2 regions of the Microcystis sp. M061S2 genome follow, and region 1 is predicted to be linked to the other one. Evidence: predicted binding sites of a transcription regulator. Region 1 holds the regulator's gene; the other holds the start of a gene.
What was found. Region 1 encodes HrcA, which represses chaperone genes, less so after heat shock. Its sites were predicted from a motif close to TTAGCACTCNNANNNTNNGAGTGCTAA; they were not measured.
Positions count from the first base shown of each region.

Region 2: a site for HrcA is predicted at 1,561-1,587, ahead of groL (chaperonin GroEL). Genes of this name have one in related genera too.

Region 1 covers NZ_JADBUP010000083.1:75,571-78,996, forward strand. The annotation lists gene IM475_RS15035 (PEP-CTERM sorting domain-containing protein) at 1-349, opposite strand, end outside; gene IM475_RS15040 (hypothetical protein) at 877-1,170, shown strand; gene hrcA (heat-inducible transcriptional repressor HrcA) at 1,157-2,233, opposite strand; gene IM475_RS15050 (rhodanese-like domain-containing protein) at 2,384-2,722, opposite strand; gene sbcC (exonuclease subunit SbcC) at 3,039-3,426, shown strand, end outside.
Region 2 covers NZ_JADBUP010000015.1:47,424-50,849, reverse strand. The annotation lists gene groL (chaperonin GroEL) at 1-1,524, opposite strand, end outside; gene IM475_RS02295 (hypothetical protein) at 1,772-3,426, shown strand, end outside.

The DNA.
Region 1 (3,426 bases):
CGTGAGCAAAGAGATCGAACTCTAGTTTACCGTCAGCATTGGAAGAGTCGTAAGTGAATGAACCTAAAACATTAGCGGCGATGAAATTACCTAGAATTGCGCCGCCAGTAGCAGGAGTAAAGGGGTCTGTATCACCTTGTCCTGCATTGGTGATCGTAGCACCGATGCCATTGATGGGATCGGGATTGCCACTAGGTGGTGGTGGAGAAGAAGGGGAGTTAAAACTAGGTGTCGTGGTTTGAAAAACAATCGGTAGGGAGGTAACGAGGGTTCCCGCTTGGACTGCGGGGGCAACTAGGGCAACGGTGGCAAAGGTAGATAATAAAACTGCAACTTGATGGCTTCTCATGATTTTTCCTTGTCTAACAAGGGGATAAATTGAGCAAATTGCCTGAGTTCAAAAGGTTTAGGGGAACATCGGCAGAAAATCAACATCGGCAGAAAATAGGTAATATATACCTATTCCTTTTGATTCTGATCGACGTTTATTTTAATTGGCAGCTTTTGGTTTTGTCAAGGAGATTTTTGTTGATTTTTCTTGAGATAAAACAATTTAGCTGCGTATATCCCCGAAAAAAGCTGATTTTAAAGTGAGCCATTCATCAGTGAATATTATCAAAACCCTAGACTGGGGATAGGAATTAATCTATCCCATCCCATGAAAAAGCCCTATTGGAGAAAACTTCAGTTTGTCAAGACTGTTTGGTACATTTTAGGAAACCTTGACATAATCTTTCATCTCAGCCGAGAACAAGCCAAATATCTTCATATAAATTTATGATTAGGGTGGGTTTTCTGGAGCGACTCAAGCGATCGCTAAAGATGTTATTATCTAGGACAGTCAGCTGAAAATTCCTGCAACTTTGCCAACCACCGATGAGAGCGATCGCTAAAGATGATATTCTTTATATTCACCATGAGGATGTGCCTGTTTATAAAAAAGGTGGTTCGGTGGTGAGAAATAGTTATTTTTGGGCGCTAAAATCGATCGCCTGTGGAGCGCGTCGGGGACAGGATTGGGAGTTCGATGCGGAGGTGTGGGTGGCGCTGGTGCGGATGTTGCTCTGTTTTGCCAATTCTGGTTATTTGGGGGATGGTGAGACAATTTTAGAGTTTACTGTCGATTGTCCTATTCCCGAACCTTTGCGGGCGATATCTACTTACTTATAGCTTCACTGAGATAGTTAGCGGTGGATTCTACCAGGGGAATAGTATTTTCGTATAACATTCGCGTCGGTCCGATAATGCCAACACTACCGACGGGAGTATCTCCCTGTTTATAAAAAGCAGAGATAAGAGTACAAGGGCGCATGGATTCCAGAGGATTTTCGGAACCAATGGTGATTTTGACTTTTTTGGCTGATTTTTCTGGTTCTGGTCTTTGTAAAATCAGGGGTAAAAGGCGATCCTGTTCTGCTTCCAAGAGATGCAGTAACATTTGTACTTGTTGCCATTGGGCGAATTCTGGCTGTCGAATGACTTCAGCGACACCATGGACGATAATCTCCGGGGTGGCAGTGGATTGGAGACTAGCGCCGATTTCTTGGCTTAATTGTTGGAGAAAATGGGTATAACGGGTAAATTCTCGCTCGATTTGCTGCCAATCGAGGTTAATTAAATCTGCCAAGCAATAACCCTTTAATTTTTCCCCGAGAAAATTAGAGAGGATTTGTAATTCTTCTGCTAATCCATCCTTCTTGTCCGTTTCCATAGACTCAGGAATCTCTATCATAACCGAGCGTGTTTGTAAACTATCTGTAACAATAATTAACATAATCTGCCGGTTCGAGACGGGGATTAATTGCAGATGACGCAGGGTATTAGTGAGGGTGTGGGGGAGGGTAACGATAGCGATATAACCGCTTAAACCGGCTAAAAGTTGGGTGGCCCGTTGCAGCAGACTTTCGAGACTCCAAGCGGGAGATTTAGCGTTTCGATGCAGATAATAGCCGATTTTTTCGCCGATACGGTCATCGGGAGTCATTAACTCATCGACGTAGAGACGATAACCCCAATCGGAGGGAATGCGTCCGGAGGAAGTGTGGGGTTGATAGAGTAAACCTTCTTTTTCCAGTTTACCGAGAGCATTGCGAATCGTGGCGGAACTAACAGTAAATTTATACTCCTCCACCAGAGTTTTTGAGCCAACCGGTTCGGCCGTGGCGATATAATGTTGGATTGTCGCCTTTAAGATATGCTGATAGCGATCGCTGAGATGGGTTCTAGCGGACATAGGGGAATAATCTTAACAAAAGATTTATAACATTTTTTTAGACAGTATAACGCTTAATCAGTTATCAGTTATCAGTTATCAGTTATCAGTTATCAATGGGGAGAAAGGGGATAGTTTACCCCTCTCTTTTCCTGATTGAGGCCATCAAAATTAGTAACGGGGAATATTAGGATCGACGAGGAGGGAATAAGCATCGATGCCACCGTTAATATTTTTAACATTAGTAAAACCCTGACTTTGTAGCCATTGGCACATTTGCAGGGATCTCATGCCATGGTGACAGATAACGAGAGTTTCCGCTTGGGGGTTGAATTGGGTGGCAATAGTGGGCGACCATTCTCGGTATTGACTCAAGGGTAAAATGGTAAAACTGGCCACAGATGCGATCGCAACTTCCTCCGGTTCGCGCACATCAATAAGTTGTAAATTAGGATCATGAGCGGCTAAACGGAGAGCGAGTTCATCGACGCTAATTTCGGGAATGCTCATAGATTTGGTCTTAAGAATCGGTTATCTTTCCTTTAGATTAGCAAATTGAGGGACCCTGAGCGGTTATCTGTGAACAGTGCCTAGGTTGTGATGATGGTGAGGAGAATTCTGAGGAACAAAAAAAGCGCATTTGCCCCCGGCTGGATTTCAGTTAAGCTTTGATTAGAGGTTATTGTAGGAGAGAGTTATTGATACCGAATAGATTCACCCAGATGTATTTCGCTGAAGCTATCTTGTCCCCGGTTTTTTATCCTCTGATTAATTTCTAACCTGTACTGCATTCTCTCCCCTCTCCCACCTCCCCACCTCCCAGCTTATGATTCCCCTAAAATTAACCCTGAAAAATTTTCTCAGTTATCGCGAGGCAGTGCTGGATTTTCGCGGATTACATACTGCCTGTATTTGTGGTGCCAATGGTGCGGGAAAATCCTCTTTACTCGAAGCAATTACTTGGGCAATTTGGGGAGAAAGTCGCACCTCGATTGCTGATGATGTGATTCATGCGGGCAGCGATTATGCGCGGGTAGATTTCGAGTTTAGTTATGGGGGAGAAATCTATAAAATTATCCGTAGTCGTCACCGGGGAGGGAAAGCTTCTGGTTTAGATTTTCAGGTGATTAATGATCAAAGTTTTCGTCCTTTATCGGGTAAAAGTATTAAAGATACTCAAGCACAGATTAATACTTATCTAAAAATAGACCATA
Region 2 (3,426 bases), on a different contig from region 1:
GTTTTGAACGGCTGACCGCACCACTTTAGCCGGATCGATAATTCCGGCGGCGATTAAGTCTTCGTACTTGCCGGTGAGGACATTGTAACCGACGCTAAAAGCGGTCTCGCGCACACCTTCCACGATCACATCGCCTTCCACGCCGGCGTTGTTGGCTAACTGACGCAGGGGTGCTTCTAGGGCTTTGGCGACGATATCGGCGGCGACTTTTTCCTCATCGTTAGTCAAAGAAGCTTTGAAAGCCTTCACCTTAGAGGCCAGATGAATCAAGGTTGTACCACCGCCCGGGACGATACCTTCTTCCACGGCGGCTTTGGTGGCATTGAGGGCATCTTCGATGCGGAGTTTGCGATCCTTGAGTTCGGTTTCTGTGGCTGCCCCGACTTTAATCACGGCCACACCGCCGGCTAATTTAGCGATGCGTTCCTGTAATTTTTCCTTATCGAATTCAGAATCGGTTTCTTCTAACTGTTTTTTCAGTTGGGCGAGACGTTTCTGCACATCGGCCTTATTGCGGCTGTCCCCAGAGGCGACAATAATTGTATTGTCTTTCTCTAGGGTGATTTTTGCCGCTTGCCCTAGCAGATCGAGGCTAACGGTGTCAAGACTTAAGCCCACTTCTTCGGAAATCAGACGACCGCCGGTGAGGATGGCGATATCTTGTAAAACCGCCTTGCGACGTTCCCCGAAACTGGGGGCCTTGATGGCGACGACATTTAAGACCCCCCGGGCCTTGTTGACCACTAGAGTGGCTAAGGCTTCGCCGTCCACATCTTCGGCGATAATTAATAGGGGACGACCTTGACGGGCAACGGCTTCGAGGACGGGGACTAATTCAGCGATCGCACTGATTTTTTTATCGGTAATCAGGATCAGGGGGTTGTCGTACTCGACGATCTGTCTTTCTTGATCGGTGATGAAATAGGGAGAGATATAACCGCGATCGATCTGCATCCCTTCCACTACTTCTAATTCGGTGGTTAAGGATTTCGATTCTTCCACGGTGATTACGCCATCGGTGGTGACTTTTTCCATGGCGGTGGCGATCATTTGTCCTACTTCTTCATCGTTGCCGGAGGAAACGGTGGCCACTTGAGCGATCGCATCTCCAGCGATCGGTTTAGCGACGGCGGCGATTTCTTCCACCAGATAGGCGATGGTTTTGTCTAGTCCGCGTCTTAAAGCGACGGGATTGGCCCCGGCGGTAACGTTTTTCAGACCTTCTTTAATTAAAGCCTGGGCGATGATGGTGGCGGTAGTGGTGCCATCTCCCGCTAAATCTTTGGTTTTTGCCGCTACTTCCTGAATTAATCTCGCCCCGGTGTTTTCGAGGGGATCGGACAATTCGATTTCTTTGGCCACGGTGATGCCGTCATTAACGATCTGGGGGGCGCCGTATTTCTTTTCTAACAAGACATTGCGTCCTTTCGGACCGAGGGTGATTTTTACCGCATCGGCCAAGGCGTTGACACCTCTTTCTAGGGCGCGACGGGATTCATCTTTAAAGGCAATGATTTTGGACATGGTATCGCTGTTGTGATAGGACTCCTTATAGTTAATTTAGCACTCTTAGGGCTTGAGTGCTAATCCCGGTGTGCGGTCATTGAGGAGATCAGGGTGTTATCTCCCCACGGCAGACTGAATTGAGTTAAAAAAATAAAAATTTATCAAGATTTATAAATAATTGCAGAAAATCAATGATAACTATTGTAGCATCGGGGAGATAATCGAATTTGAGCCCATTTTCGCCTTTTTTTAGGAGAAGACAACTATGATTAATCTTAATCCTGCTATCGAACAAAAAATTAATGAATTTATTCTGAAAGTTAAATTAGCTCACCAAAAAGAAGCCACAGATATCATTCAAGAAACGAAGAATTTAAAAGATGAACTTATTCAAAAACTAGGTGGATTAACTTTTTCAGACCCTTCACCTAGCAGAGAAGAATTAGAAAAACAAATAATAGCTCATACAGAGCAGCTTGTGGAGACAATCAACCTTTTATCTACTGGCAAAAGTTCAGAAACTCCTCTTGATACTTTCAGCCAAGAAACTGATAGTTTAGTTACAACAATTACGATTGTATTCGATGCTAATGCTAACGATGCAAACTTGCCAAAACTCAAGGAAAAGCTAACTGCTTGGCAAACAAAAGTTAAAGATACTTTGGTTAAATTTTCCACCACTGTGGAATTACAAAAGAAAAATGAGTCTTTGATTGCTGAACTGAAGGATAACTTAGACAAATATAGTTCAATTCCTGAAGTAGATGAACCCTTTGAAAAGTTAGTCAAGGAATTTAAAGATAATTTTGCACAACTACAAGTACAAGAAGCAAGTGTTTTATTTCAAACTTTAGACGATTTAATCAATGAAATTAAAGCTAGAGATGAGGTTATTAAACTAAATCAAAGAATTGATATTTTACTGGGAAAAACCAAAGAACAAGTAGCGGGATTTCCTCCAGAATTAGACCGGGAAGTACAGGGAGAATTAGCCAAATTAATTAAAATACTAGGGATAGCGCAGGTAGAACTCATGAACATTTCAAAACCTTGTGATATCATGCAAGTAAAGTCGGTGGTAGATGCCGGGGAAATTGCGATTAAATCTTTAACAGGTCAACCTAATATTATTTTGGCACAAAAATTACGCTATGCCGCCAGAACGGGATTAAGAAAAATCCCAAAAGGTTCTAAGGTTAGTGGTTTAGCAAACTTCAGAGATAATCTTTTCCATTCTTTCAAAATACCTACAAAAGTTTTAATTGGATTAGTGTTCGCTTTACCTGTAAATTGGTTTATTATGAACTTCTCTCCGGTGAAAGAGTTACTCTCCTTACCTCCAATCATAAAATCTAGTAACCAAAATACTCAGGGAGAAGGTAACCAAAATGCTCAGGGAGAAAGTAGCCAAAATACTCAGGGAGAAGGTAACCAAAATGCTCAGGGAGAAGGTAACCAAAATACTCAGGGAGAAGGTAACCAAAATACTCAGGGAGAAAGTAGCCAAAATGCTCAGGGAGAAAGTAGCTCAAATACCGAGGACAGAGTAATAACAATTATACGTTTGATGTGGATAACAGGCACTTTAGGGGGAGGAGTTAGTCTTCTAACTCGTTTGCAAGATTTTGATAATCCCAAAAATCAAAAATATGACGATGACCTCTTGCCATTGTTAATTGGTTTAACCAAACCCATTTTAGGGGGAAGTTTCGCTTTCTTTATTCTGCTAATTCTTAACTCTAACATTTTTCCCATAGATATTCGGCGTAGCACTGAAGATAAGGGGAATAACACCTATTTATATGGACTTTTGGCAATGGCTTTTGTGGCTGGATTTAGCGAACGTCTTATTCCCGATTTAATTAGTCAAGTAGAGAAAAAAGTAATTGTAGAGGCTAGTTCCACTGGACAGGGACTACC